DNA from 2 places in the Oricola indica genome. Region 2 is predicted to be linked to the other one. Evidence: predicted binding sites of a transcription regulator. Region 2 holds the regulator's gene; the other holds the start of a gene.
What was found. The regulator HrcA, encoded in region 2, represses chaperone genes, less so after heat shock. The targets are predictions, from matches to a motif close to GTTAGCACTCNCNNNNNGNGAGTGCTAAC.
Positions count from the first base shown of each region.

Region 1: a site for HrcA is predicted at 3,477-3,505, ahead of groES (co-chaperone GroES). Genes of this name have one in related genera too.

Region 1 covers NZ_OZ245747.1:4,336,114-4,343,477, forward strand. Annotated here, with positions in the region: gene ACQK2M_RS21490 (TadE/TadG family type IV pilus assembly protein) at 204-767, shown strand; gene ACQK2M_RS21495 (TadE/TadG family type IV pilus assembly protein) at 775-1,374, shown strand; gene ACQK2M_RS21500 (pilus assembly protein TadG-related protein) at 1,385-2,884, shown strand; gene ACQK2M_RS21505 (hypothetical protein) at 3,011-3,409, shown strand; gene groES (co-chaperone GroES) at 3,540-3,836, shown strand; gene groL (chaperonin GroEL) at 3,900-5,543, shown strand; gene ACQK2M_RS21520 (extracellular solute-binding protein) at 5,732-7,024, shown strand; gene ACQK2M_RS21525 (ABC transporter permease subunit) at 7,094-7,364, shown strand, end outside.
Region 2 covers NZ_OZ245747.1:508,178-515,541, reverse strand. Annotated here, with positions in the region: gene nth (endonuclease III) at 1-681, shown strand, start outside; gene ACQK2M_RS02720 (sulfate transporter family protein) at 688-1,419, opposite strand; gene ACQK2M_RS02715 (adenosine kinase) at 1,536-2,534, shown strand; gene ACQK2M_RS02710 (outer membrane protein) at 2,591-3,160, opposite strand; gene grpE (nucleotide exchange factor GrpE) at 3,264-3,992, opposite strand; gene hrcA (heat-inducible transcriptional repressor HrcA) at 4,142-5,212, opposite strand; gene rph (ribonuclease PH) at 5,359-6,081, shown strand; gene ACQK2M_RS02690 (VOC family protein) at 6,090-6,503, shown strand; gene rdgB (RdgB/HAM1 family non-canonical purine NTP pyrophosphatase) at 6,500-7,150, shown strand; gene hemW (radical SAM family heme chaperone HemW) at 7,128-7,364, shown strand, end outside.

The sequences.
Region 1 (7,364 bases), 3.8 Mb from region 2:
CTATCCCGTTTGCGTCACGCGCGCTGGCCGAATTAGAACCTTTCCAGCCCAAAGGGAAGCCGTCGCGCGTGGCGTTCGACTTCTCGCGCGCAAACCCATGGCTAACGAGCGGTAAATCCGCCGTTGAAAATGACCCCGGGCGCGTGAACCGGGCGCCAATCAAGCGCTGATAGAAACGGCTCCGTAAATGGACGCCGTGACCGATGAACATCAAGCGCGTGAAACGCCGTTCAGGCTTTGCGCAAACTTTACGCCGTGCCCGCCAGGCAATCCGCGGGTACCGGACGAACACGCACGCCGCGACTGCACTGGAATTCGGCCTGATCACGCCCGTTTTCCTGTTGCTCATCTTCGCGATCATCGAAACCTCGATCTACTACTACAAGCAGAGCCACCTGAAATTCGTCCTGCATCAGGCCGGCCGCAACATTCAAACCGGCGAACTGCAGAAAAGCGCGCATCCCAAACAGGATTTCGACGCCGGCGTCTGCTCCGACGCCTCACTCTTCTTCAATTGCGCCGAGGTCTATCTGGACGTGCGGTACTTCAACACGGTCGCCGACGTCGTTTTTCCGAACGCGAAGTTCGACGCGAACGGCAAGCCGACCAATTTCATTTTTCAGCCGGGCGGCTCGGCGAAGATCACGGCCATGCGGGCGTCGGCCATCCACAATTTCTACACGCCGTTCCTCGCGGACATCCTGCAACCCGATGGCGACCCGGTGATCGTGGTCGGCTTTTCCATCTTCAAGAACGAGCCGTTCTGAGGGCGTCATGAGCAGGCTTGGGGGACATCGCATCGCAGCTCTTCTCCGCCGCTTCGGCAGCGACCGGCGCGGCGTTGCGGCGATGGAGTTCATCCTGTTGTCGCCAATCATGCTGGTGCTCGCCTTCGGCCTGGCCGAAGTCTATGTCGAGCACGCCACGGAGGACCAGTTCCTGCGTTACGTCCACCAATCGGGCGACCTGCTTGCCCGCGAACCGACGCTTACCAGTTCGTCGATCACGACCATACTCAACGCGTCGGACCAGATGATCGTCGGGTTCGATCCGAACAAGAGCCTCGAAATCAATGTCTCCAGCATCGGGTTCAAGGCCGACAACACGCCGACCCTGTTGTGGACGCGGTCGGCCGGCGGCGCGACGCTGACGGCGGACGCCTCAGGCGCGGCGGGCATGGGACTGCCGGCCGACACCGTCATCAGGTTCGAGGCGAAGATGAGCTATTCCAGCCCGTTCAACTACGTCTGGTCGTCGACCAGCCGCACCCTCACCTCGACCGCATGGTTCCGTCCCCGCGAAACGCGGGCCATCGCCATGGACGGTGCGATCTCCGAATACGACCAGAACTGGGATTTCATCCCGCCCGAGTGACGGGCACACAGTGAAAGCAACCGCCATGGCGATCGACAGGAAAAGAGAAAGAGCAAGCGATCCCGCGAACCGCGCGACGGGCCTGTTCGCCCGCCTTCGGGCCATGCGCGAAAACCGGCGCGGCGCGATGGCGGTCAATTTCGCGCTTCTGCTGATCCCGCTGCTCGCCTCGGTCGGCCTGTCCATCGACGGATCGCGTTTCCTGTTGACGCGCTATCACCTGCAATCGGCCGTGGACGCCGCGGCGCTTGCCGTCGCCACCGTCTACCAGGACAAGCCGACGCTCGACGCGCTCGCCGGCAAATTCGTCACCAACAACTTCTCGCTCGCCGATGCGTCGCTCGACACCGTTTCCACCGCGGTTACCGGCGACGTCATCACGGTCGATGGTTCGGCGACGATGCAGACGCTCTTCATGTCCATCCTGCAGGTCAGCGAGGTGCAGGTTTCGGTGCGCACGAAGGTCAAGCGCGCAGGCGGCGGCCTGCTCGTCAGTCTCGTGCTCGACAATACCGGCTCGATGTGGAGCGGCAGCAAGATCGCGTCGCTGCGCAGCGCATCCGATATCCTGGTCGATGCGATCTTCGACGGCGAAGCCGAGCCGGCCGATCTGCGCGTGTCCATCGTTCCCTACGCGTCGACGGTCAATGTGGGCTCTATCGCGGACAGCATCGTCGGGACGCACAGCTATGGCCTGCGTTCCGACGACAAGGACAAGTGGAAAGGCTGCGTCAAGGAGCGCAGCGGCGCCAACTCCATCGCCGACACCGGTCCCGACGTCGAGAAGTGGTATCCGTTCTTCTGGGAGCCGTCGGTCGACAACGATTACGACCTTGACGACGACTCGACGATCTATCCGGGCGGCTCCTACAATTCCAATGGTATCACCGGTCCCAATATCGGCTGTCCGACGCCGATCCTGCCGCTGACCAATTCCTATGCGGATGTCGATGCGGCCGTCGATGCGCTTTCCGCCTGGAACCGCGGCGGCACGCTCGGCGACATCGGCATGGCATGGGGCATTCGCACGCTTTCTCCGGGAGAACCCTTTACCGAAAGCACGGAACTCGATCCGAAAACCGGCGCGACATTGTGGGACAGCCCGCGCTGGCGCAAGGCGATCATGATCATGACCGACGGCGACAACCTGTTCTACGATCTGCCGAGCGATGCCGGGCCGAACGAGGCCCATCCGGGCAAGTCGGACTACACCGGCTATGGCCGTCTCGGCGAAAGCCAGGCGAATGCGATCTTCGAAACGAACAATGCGAACAACGCCAAGGGCATCATCGACACGCGGCTGAAGTCCCTGTGCACGACCGCGAAGGGCCAGGACGTCATCATCTATACGGTGACCTTCGGATCGAGCCCGAGTTCGAGCACCAAGCAGATCTTCCAGGACTGCGCTTCCGACCCCGGCAAGTATTACCACGCACCGAGCCAGACCGAACTGGAGAACGCCTTCGGCACGATTGGCGCGGAGCTTTCGAAACTGCGCATCATCGAGTGAGGCGGATTTTCGGTTGGAAAATCCCGGTTGGGAACAATTTTAACCACCGGATTTCACCGGCCATAAACATTCAGGCGTTATCGAGACCCCGCCAGCAATTGCGCTGGAATGTTAGGGGCATACACCATGATGGTGAAACGCGAGAAATTCGCGAAGCATGCCGGCGGCAATTTCAACGTGGCCATGAGCCTCGTCGCCGTTCCGGTGATAATGGGGCTGGCACTGGCAGTCGACGTTCCTCGCATCGAGGGAACAACGAAACAGGCGTCCGTCGCATTGTCGGCAGCAGTCGAGGCATCGCTGTCGGCTGATGGCCGGTTTGACGCGGATCGCGCGAACCAGCTTTACGCATCCACCCTTGAACTTCCCGAAGGCCAATATACATCGGCACCACGGTTCCGGCGCACGCATGACGGCCGAATGTCGGCCAGTGTCACGGCAATGACGCGATTGACGCTTGGCGGCGCCGTTCTGCCGGAAACCTTTCACCGCCCGGTGACCGTGACCGTCGGGAGCGGCGGCTAGCTCCGGAAACGCCAACAGCGGCGCCGCGCACCTTGACACCCGCGCAGCACATCACTATCTCCGGCTCGCTAGCACTCATGAGGAGTGAGTGCCAGAACAATCAAAGCCAACGTATCAAAGGTTCAAGTCAATGGCAGATGTGAATTTCCGTCCGCTGCACGACCGTGTTGTCGTGCGTCGCGTCGAATCCGAGGAGAAGACCGCAGGCGGCATCATCATCCCGGATAGCGCCAAGGAAAAGCCGTCGGAAGGCGAAGTTGTTTCCGTCGGTGCGGGTGCCCGTGACGAAAACGGCAAGGTCCAGCCGCTCGACGTTAAGGCTGGCGACCGCGTCCTGTTTGGAAAGTGGTCCGGCACCGAAGTCAAGCTGAACGGCCAGGATCTCCTGATCATGAAGGAATCCGACATCATGGGTATCGTCGGCTAAACCGCTTTCCCGATCGTTTTCTCAAGACAGACAGAATGGGCAGATTGCCCGGGAGTATAGAATATGTCCGCTAAAGAAGTGAAATTCGGCCGCACGGCGCGCGAGCGCATGCTGGACGGCGTGAACATCCTCGCCGATGCCGTGAAAGTCACGCTCGGCCCGAAAGGCCGCAACGTCGTTATCGACAAGTCCTTCGGCGCACCGCGCATTACCAAGGACGGCGTATCGGTCGCCAAGGAAATCGAACTCGAAGACAAGTTCGAGAACATGGGCGCGCAGATGCTGCGCGAAGTGGCGTCCAAGACCAACGACATCGCCGGTGACGGCACCACGACCGCGACCGTTCTGGCGCAGTCGATCGTTCAGGAAGGCCACAAGGCCGTTGCCGCCGGCATGAACCCGATGGACCTGAAGCGCGGCATCGACCTCGCCGTCGCCGAAGTCGTCGCCGACCTTCAGAAGAAGGCCACCAAGATCAACACCTCCGAGGAAGTCGCCCAAGTTGGCACCATCTCCGCCAACGGCGAGTCCGAAATCGGCTCGATGATCGCGGAAGCGATGCAGAAAGTCGGCAATGAAGGTGTGATCACGGTCGAAGAAGCCAAGACCGCCGAGACCGAACTCGAAGTCGTCGAAGGCATGCAGTTCGACCGCGGCTACCTGTCGCCTTACTTCGTGACCAATCCGGAAAAGATGATCGCCGATCTCGAAGATCCGTACATCCTGCTGCACGAGAAGAAGCTCTCCAACCTGCAGGCCATGCTGCCGATCCTCGAATCCGTCGTTCAGTCCTCGCGTCCGCTGCTCATCATCGCGGAAGACGTCGAAGGCGAGGCACTGGCCACGCTCGTCGTCAACAAGCTGCGTGGCGGCCTGAAGATCGCCGCCGTCAAGGCTCCGGGCTTCGGCGATCGCCGCAAGGCCATGCTCGAAGACATCGCCATCCTGACGGGCGGCCAGGTCATCTCCGAAGACCTCGGCATCAAGCTCGAGAATGTCTCGCTCGACATGCTCGGCACGGCCAAGAAGGTTTCGATCACCAAGGAAGAAACCACCATCGTCGACGGCGCCGGTGAAGCTTCCGAGATCGAAGGCCGCGTCAACCAGATCAAGGCCCAGATCGAAGAGACCTCTTCCGATTACGACCGCGAGAAGCTCCAGGAGCGCCTTGCCAAGCTCGCAGGCGGCGTTGCCGTCATCCGCGTCGGCGGTGCGACCGAAGTCGAGGTGAAGGAGAAGAAGGACCGCGTCGACGACGCCCTCAACGCGACCCGCGCGGCCGTCGAAGAAGGCATCGTTCCCGGCGGCGGCACCGCTCTGCTGCTCTCCTCCAAGGGTCTGTCGGCCTCCGGCGTCAATGCCGACCAGGAAGCCGGCATCAGCATCGTTCGCCGCGCTCTGCAGGCTCCGGCCCGCCAGATCGCGACCAACGCTGGCGCCGAAGCCTCGATCGTTGTCGGCAAGATCCTCGAGCAGGATTCGCTGACCTTCGGCTTCAACGCCCAGACCGGCGAATATGGCGACCTGATCAAGATGGGCATCGTCGACCCGGTCAAGGTCGTGCGCACCGCCCTTCAGGACGCGGCCTCGATCGCCGGCCTGCTGATCACCACCGAAGCCATGATCGCCGAACTTCCGAAGAAGGAATCTGCCGGCGGCGGCATGCCCGACATGGGCGGCATGGGCGGAATGGGCGGCATGATGTAAGCCAAGCGCTTACAGCATCCATTTTACGGAAAGGCCGGGCGCAAGCCCGGCCTTTTTGCTTTGGACTATCCCCGGCCATTTCACGCGCTGTCATCGATTTTTCACCGAACGGTCAAGAAGGCTTCACCGGATTCTCCTACGCGGCTCGCATCGTTTCGACTCCCGAAACGGAACCCAGGAGATTTCAGATGATCCGCAATATCCTTGCAGCCTCCCTGCTGCTTTCCACGTCCGCGCATGCTTTCGCCACAGACATCACCTGGTGGCACGGCATGGGCGGCAAGAACCAGGAAGTGATCAACCAGATCGCCGAGAAGTTCAACGCGGCGCAGGACGCCTGTTCGCTGACTCCAGTTTCCAAGGGCACCTACGAGGAAGCGCTCGCCGCCGGCATCGCCGCCTTCCGCTCCGGTGAACAGCCGAACATCCTTCAGGTCTTCGACGCCGGCGCCGCCACGATCATCAACGCCAACGGCGCGGCGATCCCCGCGGAAGACCTGATCACCCAGGCCGGCTACGAGTTCGATCGGGAATCCTTCATCGAGGGCGTTCGCTACTTCTACGCCGACGCCGACGGCAAGTTCGTCGGCATGCCGTTCAACTCGTCGGCGCCGATCATGTACATCAACACCGCCGCCCTCGAAAAAGCCGGCGTCGACGCCCCGAAGACCTGGGAAGAGTTCGAGGGAATCGCCCCCGCGCTGAAGGAAGCCGGCTACATTCCGCTCGTCCAGTCGCAGCTGACATGGGAATTCACGGAGAACTTCTTCTCGCGCAACAACCTGCAGTTCGCCAGCAACAACAACGGCTACGACTCCGTTCAGGGCACGACGCTCAACGTCACCGCGCCCGAGCATGTCATGATGTACGAAAAGCTGAAGGACTGGTACGACAACGGATATTTCGGATATTTCGGCGCCGGCTGGTCCGACAACCAGAAGCCGTTCGAGGAAGACAAGGTCGCGTTGTGGATCGGTTCGTCGGGCTCGTTCGGGGGTCTGCAGAGCTCCGCGCAGATGCCGTTCTCGGCGACCTTCCTGCCCTATTGGGACTCCATCGAAGGCGCCGGCACCAACTCCTTCATCGGCGGCGCGGCTCTCTTCGCGATGTCCGGCAAGTCGGATGAGGAAAACAAGTGCTCGGCCGACTTCTTCCAGTTCCTGACATCGGCCGAAATCCAGTATTTCTACCACCAGTCCACCGGCTATGTCGCGATCACCAAGGCCGCCTACGAGCTGGCCAAGGAAGACGGCTACTACGATGAAAAGCCGATCGCCGAAGTCGGCATCCAGCAGCTTTCGCTGCCGGGCGGCGAATGGTCCAAGGGCTATCGCATGGGCTTCTACCCGCAGATCCGTGAAGTCATGGAACGCGAATACAACCGCATCTTCGCCGGCGAGACCACCGTCGAGGACGCGATGAAGACCATCGAGGAAGAAGGCAACGCCCTTCTCGCGCGCTTCGCCAAGACCGCCGGCTAAGTCCGGTTTCCCGATACCTGTCGATCCGGGGGCCTCGCGCTCCCGGATCATCCCCTCCGGAAAGCCCGCATGAAGCGCGTCCAGTTCTCCTCGCCATACCTGCCCTACCTGTTCCTGCTGCCGCAGATGACGGTGGTCTTCATCTTCTTCTACTGGCCGTCCGCACAGGCGATCCAGTCGTCCTTCTATCTTGAGGACCCGTTCGGTTTCGGCGCGACCTTCGTCGGTTTCGACAACTATCTCGAGGCGTTCAAATCCAGCCACTATCAACAGATCGCTCGTTTCACCGTGGTCTTCACGATCCTTGTGACGGTTTTCTCGCTGTCGATCGGATTGCTTC
Region 2 (7,364 bases):
AAATATTCGAAGGACGAGGTGCGCGAGATTTTCTGGCGGTTTTCGGTCCAGCGGCCCGAACCGAAGGGTGAACTCGCGCACGTCAATCCGTTCACGCTGGTCGTCGCTGTCGCGTTGTCCGCGCAGGCGACCGATGCGGGCGTCAACAAGGCGACGAAGGCGCTCTTCGCGGTCGCCGACACGCCGGAAAAGATGCTGGCGCTCGGCGAGGAGAAGGTCGGAGAGCATATCCGTACCATCGGGCTTTGGCGCAACAAGGCGAAGAACGTGATTGCCCTGTCGCGAAAGCTGGTCGACGAGTTCGGCGGCGAGGTCCCGCGCACCCGAGAGGAACTGGTCACCCTGCCGGGCGTCGGCCGCAAGACCGCCAATGTGGTCATGTCGATGGCTTTCGGCATTCCGACCATGGCCGTCGACACCCACATCTTCCGCATCGCCAACCGCATCGGTCTCGCGCCGGGCAAGAACCCCGACGAGGTGGAGGAAAACCTGATGCGCGTGATCCCCGAGGACTATCTCTTCCACGCCCATCATTGGCTGATCCTGCATGGCCGCTACACCTGCAAGGCGCGAAAGCCCGAATGCGAGATTTGCGTCATCGCCGATATCTGCAAGTCGAAGGAAAAGACCAGCGACATCCCCGCGCCGCTCGTCGAACTGCCGGCGCAGGTGATCGGCTGAGCGGAATCAGGCGGCCGAGGCCGCCCGGTTGATATCACGCACGGCGATCGCCTTGTGCAGATGCACCATCAGCGCGGCGCCGAAAAGCGGTGTCAGGATGTTGAGGATCGGCACCGCCATGAAGGCAGCGATCACCAGTCCGGCGCCGAAAATCGTCAGCCCGTGTTTCGCACGAAGCCGGCGGGCATAGTCGTCCGGACCGAACCGTCTCGAAGCGAACTCGAAGAATTCGCGGCCGAGCAGGTAGCCGTTGATGACGAAGAAGGCGATCAGGTTGATACCCGGCACCAGCAGCAACACCAAGGCGAGCAAATTGCCGAGGATGACGACGCCGGTGAACTTGATCGCCAGCCATATGCCTTCGCCAATCGGCATCGCCTTGCCCGGCGGGTCGTCCGGATAATAGGTTTCCTCCAGAGCCTGCGCCGCGTCATCGAGGAAGATGCCGGCGATCAGTGCGCTGACAGGCCCGATCAGGAAGGCCAGCGCCGCCGCCAGTCCGAACCCGGCCATCATCAGCGCGAAAAACGAGATCCATCCGGTCCATTTCGGCAGTTCGAAATCGAGCTGGAAGAAGTCGGAAACCCACGGCAGCGCCAGTTCCGTGAACCCGGATGAAATCGCAAACCAGGCGCCGATCAGCGCGAGAACGGTCAGTCCGAGCGATTTCCAGAAGGTCGCGCGCATGCCGGGATGCAGAAGCGAGCGCAGCGCATTGAGGGCGGAATCGAAAATCATGCAGGCCAAATGGCGACGAATGCGCCGGCATGCAAGATGCGGCTTTTCGCTGCTCGCACTTTGCAAGCGCGGCACGAGCCGTTAAACGCCGGGAAACGTTTCATTTTGGGGAATCCATGTCCGAGTTCGACGTACTTTGCATCGGCAATGCCATTGTCGATATCATCGCCCGTGCCGAAGACGACTTCCTGCACGAAAACACCATCATCAAGGGCGCGATGAACCTGATCGACGCAGACCGCGCCGAATTGCTCTATGACCGCATGGGCCCGGCGGTGGAAACGTCCGGCGGATCCGCCGGTAACACCGCGGCGGGCGTCGCCAGCCTCGGCGGTGCCGCTGCATTCTTCGGCAAGGTCGCCGACGATCATCTGGGCGGCATCTACCGCCACGACATTCGCGCCCAGGGTGTCGCTTTCGATACGAAGCCGCTCGCGGGCCCGCCGCCGACTGCGCGATCGATGATCTTCGTCACGCCGGATGGTGAGCGTTCTATGAACACCTATCTTGGCGCCTGCGTCGAACTCGGCCCGGAGGACATCGAGGAGGACAAGGTCGCCGGATCGAAGGTCACCTTCTTCGAGGGATATCTGTGGGACCCGCCGCGCGCCAAGGATGCCATTCGCATGGCCGCCGAAATCGCGCATGCCAATGGACGAAAGATGTCGATGACCTTGTCGGACCCGTTCTGCGTCGATCGCTACCGCGACGATTTCCTGGACCTGATGCGGTCCGGCACCGTCGATATCGTCTTCGCCAATGAGGAAGAGGCGAAAGCGCTGTATCAGACCGGCGATTTCGAGACCGCTCTTGAAGCGATGCGCGCCGATTGTGATATCGCCGTCGTCACCCGTTCGGAGAAGGGCTCGATCGCGATGACGTCCCGCGAAACCGCAAGCGTATCCGCTTTCGAAATCGATACTCTCGTCGATACGACCGGCGCCGGCGATCTCTATGCGGCCGGATTTTTGTGGGGCTATACCCAAGACCGCTCGCTGGAGGATTGCGCCCATCTCGGCTCGCTTGCCGCGTCCGTGGTCATCCAGCAGATCGGACCGCGCCCCCAGGTCTCGCTGCGCCAGGCAGCGATCGACGCCGGCCTGCTGAAGGGCTGACAAATAAAAAGGGCCGCTCACGCGGCCCTTTCCGTCCCCCGGCGATGTTCGGCCGGTCAGTTGAACTTGTAGCTGAGACGTCCGCGGACCTCGTGGGTCTTCACGTCCGCGCCGCCACCGATATTCGTGTGGAGATACTCCGCGCCGCCGACGATATGGTCGGAAAGCTGCATGTCGGCACCCGCGCCGACCGAGAGGCCGCCATCGCTCTCGCCGTCGGCCCACATGTGGCCGTACCCGACGGAGCCGGTGACGAGGAGATTGTCGATGGCGACACCGGCGCGAACCCTTGCACGCGCGGTCGCATCGACTTCCATGCCGCCGACATCCCAACCGGCCCAGTTAACATCCACTTCCGGCCCGGCAACGAACTGGCCGCGCTGCATCAGATAACCGGCATGCCCGCCGGCAACCATCGCCGTATCGTTGCCGTTATCGGTCCGGATTTGCCCGCCGCCAAGCTGAACGCCGGCATAGGCGCCCTGCCAGTTCGGCGACTGGTACTGCGTCTGGGCGGAGTATTGCGGCTGCGGAGCCGGATCGTAGTAAGTCGTGTCGGCAGCGTTCGCCACCGCGCTCAGCGAGGCAAGGGCCGCTGCGGTCGTCAGAAAGACGTTGATTTTCATCGGTAGCTCCATGGCTTTGGTTAAGCGATGGCTACCGGATTAGTTAAAATTTCTTTTCGAAGCGTGAAGCGGCATGGTTAACGCCGCTGAATCGACTCTGTTTTCAGGCGTCTTTTTCGGATTCCGGGTTCGGTGCGCCCGGTTCCGCTTCCGCCGTCTGCTTCGGACCGCCCTTGGCGACGCCGACCATGGCAGGCCGCAGCACGCGGTCGCCGATCTGGTATCCGGCCTGCACGACCTGGACGACCGTGTTGTTCGGCACCTCCGGATTGGGCACTTCGAACATCGCCTGATGGAAGTTCGGATCGAACTTCTGCCCTTCGGGCTCCAGCTTCCTCACGCCGTGGCGTTCCATGGTCGAATGCATGGAGCGTTCGGTCAGTTCGACGCCTTCGAGGAGTGTCTTCAGCGTTTCGTCGGCGGCTTCGCGCTGTTCCTCGGTGACATGGTCGAGGGCACGGCGCAGATTGTCGGCGACGCCCAGCATGTCGGCGGCGAATTTGGAAATCGCGAATGTCCTAGCGTCGCGCACTTCGCGCTCCGTACGCCGGCGCAGGTTTTCCATGTCGGCGGCCAACCGAAGCAGCCGGTCCTTCATATCCGTATTCTCGGCCTGGATCGCCGCGATCTCGTCTCCGATATTGACGGCCTCTTCGCTGGAGGTCTCGCCTTCCTCTCCTTCGGAGTCGTTCGCCCATGCCGATTTCTCGGCCGCGTTCGTCTTGCGACCCTTCTTGAGGATGTCGTCGGCGGCGCGTTTCAGCGCATCGCGGTCGTTCGGATTGATATTGGTGTTCATGTCTTCGGCAGCCGTCTTTTTCTCGTCAGCCATCTGGATGTCTTCCATGATGTTCGGGGATTTCTTTTGTCGGCGATATCGAGGTTTGACCGTGAAAAATCAAGGGCAGGCGCGAGATTCGCCGGTCGCGATGCGCAAGCCCTTGCCGCCCGGTCTCGGTCACGCGCGACAAGCCGCCATAACTAGCCGTCTTCCAGCAGTTTTCCGATCAGCTGCGCGGTATAGTCCACCACCGGCACGATCCGAGCGTAGTTGAGACGCGTCGGGCCGATGATGCCGATGGCGCCGACCACGTGGCGGTTCGAGTCCCGGTAGGGGGCGACCACCAGCGAGGAGCCGGACAGCGAGAACAGCCTGTTCTCCGACCCGATGAAGATCTTCACGCCGGAGCCCGATTCCGTGAGTTCGAGCATGCGCGCGATCTCGTCCTTTCGCTCCAGCTCGTCGAACAGGAGCTTCAGCCGCTCGATCTGTTCCTTGTCCTGGACGTTCTCGATCAGGTTGGAGCGGCCGCGCACGATCAGTTGTGCCGGCTGCCCGTCTCCATTGCCGGACCACATGGCGAGGCCGCGGGCGATCAGGTCGGCGCTGACCGCATCGACTTCGGAACGCAGGATTTCCTGGCGTTGGCCGATCGCCCGCCGCGCTTCCGACAGGCTGCGGTCACGGCCGTGGTGATTGAGATAGTTGGCCGCTTCCGAGAGCTGCGCGGCGGTCGTCCCGGCGGGCAGGTCTATGACACGGTTTTCCACTTCACCGGATTCCCACACCAAAACGGCGAGCGCCTTCTTTTCCTCGAGCCGGATGAACTCGATGTGCTTGAGGATTCCTTCGCGCTTGGTCGTCATGACGAGCCCCGCGCCGCGCGAAATGCCGGACAGCATCTGGCTGGCGTCGGTCAGCAGCTTCTCCATCGACTGGTGCTGGCCGTCGCGCTTGATCTGCGATTCGATCAGCGACCGCTCGGTGTCGTTCACCTCGCCGGTGTCCATGAAGGCATCGACGAAGAATCTCAGTCCCTGTTCGGTTGGCAGGCGGCCGGCCGAGACATGCGGCGAGTAGATCAGGCCGAGAGCCTCGAGATCGCTCATCACATTCCGCACCGAGGCGGGCGACAGTGACATGGGCAGCTTTTTCGACAGGGTACGCGAGCCCAGCGGCTCGCCTTCCTGCAGGTAGCTCTCCACGATCAGCCGGAAGATCTCCTGCGACCGGTCGTCGAGCTCGGAACTGAAATTGAGGTTTGTTGGCATCGTGCTACGCGACAGCTCCGGTTTCACATCATCTATATAATGCGCCTTCGCCCGATCAAACACGGGAAACGTCGATCGACGCACCCTATGCACGGGCGCGGCGTTCCTCTAGAACGCCCGCACGTTTGAGTCCAAGAGGTACATTCATGACGAGACCGTCCGGGCGCATGCCCGACCAGATGCGCGCCATTTCCTTCGAGCGTGGCGTTTCCAAACATGCCGAGGGCTCCTGCCTGGTGAAATTCGGCGACACGCATGTGCTTTGCACCGCGAGCCTCGAGGAGCGCGTCCCGCCATGGATGCGCAATTCCGGCCGTGGCTGGGTGACCGCCGAATACGGCATGCTGCCGCGTTCCACCGGCGATCGCATGCGCCGCGAGGCGTCGGCGGGCAAGCAGGGCGGCCGCACGCTGGAAATCCAGCGCCTGATCGGCCGCTCGATGCGCGCCATCGTCGATCTCGAAGCCCTCGGCGAACGCCAGATCACCATCGACTGCGACGTGATCCAGGCGGACGGCGGCACCCGCACGGCGTCGATCACCGGCGGTTGGGTCGCTTTGCATGATTGCCTCGACTGGATGCATAAGCGTCAGATGGCGTCGAAGACGCGGGTTCTCAAGGACCACATCGCGGCCGTTTCCTGCGGTATCTACAAGGGAACTCCGGTCACCGATCTCGATTACGCCGAGGATTCCGAGGCCGAAACCGACGCCAATTTCGTCATGACGGGCTCCGGCGGGGTCGTCGAAATCCAGGGCACCGCGGAAGGCGTCCCGTTCTCGCGCGACGAGTTCAATGCGCTGTTCGACCAGGCGTCGAACGCTATTCAGCAGCTCGTCGAAATGCAGAAACAGGCGGTCGGGGCCTGATGCCGGCCATGTTGCGCCCGGACGGCATATTGGAGACGGCGCTTTACGTGGCCGATCTCGACGCCGCCGAGCGCTTCTATGGCGAGGTGATGGGGCTCGATCGCATCGCCAAGGTCGAGGGGCGGCACGTTTTCTTCGCCTGCGGCACGGGCGTGCTTCTCCTGTTCCGGCCGGACCAGACGCTCCAGCCGTCCAGGAATCCGGCCATGCCGGTGCCGACCCATGGTGCGACAGGCCCGGGCCACGCCTGTTTCAAGGCAACGCCGGTGGATCTGGATGCCTGGCGCGGCCATCTGGAGGCTGCGGGCGTGGAAATCGAAGCCGATTTCCGCTGGCCGAATGGCGCCCGCTCCCTCTATTTCCGAGATCCGGCCGGCAACAGCCTGGAAATCGCCGAACCGAAACTCTGGGGACTGGAATGACGCGCAAACTCGAACCCGGCAAGCTCGTGCTCGCGACACACAATGCCGGCAAGCTGTCGGAGATGCGCGACCTGATCGGTCCGTTCGGCTTCGAGGTAACCTCGGCCGGCGAACTGGGACTTGCCGAGCCACCCGAGCACGGCACGACCTTCGAGGAGAATGCCAGGACCAAGGCCGTCGCCGCGATGCAGGCGACCGGTCTTCCGGCGCTCTCCGACGACAGCGGCATTTGCGTCGATGCGCTCGAGGGCCAGCCGGGGGTTTACACCGCCGACTGGGCGGAAATGCCCGACGGCACACGCGACTTCGCCATGGCGATGCGCAATGTCGAGGAGAAGCTGGCGGAAAAGCGCGCATCCGACCCGAAGGACCGCACCGCCCGTTTCGTATCCGTCCTTTGCCTCGCTTTCCCGGACGGCCATGTCGAGTATTTCCGTGGCGAGGTTGAAGGAACGCTGGTCTGGCCGCCGCGCGGCACGCTCGGCTTCGGTTACGATCCGGCCTTCAAACCAGAGGGCTACGACATTACCTTCGGCGAGATGTCCGCGGAGGAAAAACATGGCTGGAAGCCCGGCGACGCGAGCGCCCTGTCGCATCGCGCCCGCGCCTTCAAGGCCTTCGCCCATGACTGCCTCGGTGTCGAATAGACCCGCCGTCTCCCGGCCGAATGGCGACGATGGCGCGCCCGGTTTCGGCGTCTATATCCATTGGCCCTTCTGCGCGGCCAAGTGCCCCTATTGCGACTTCAACTCCCATGTCCGCCACAAGCCCGTCGATCAGGCGCGTTACGTCGAGGCGTTTCGCCGGGAGATGGAAACCATGCGCGGCTGGACCGGCCCGCGCGACGTCACCTCGGTTTTC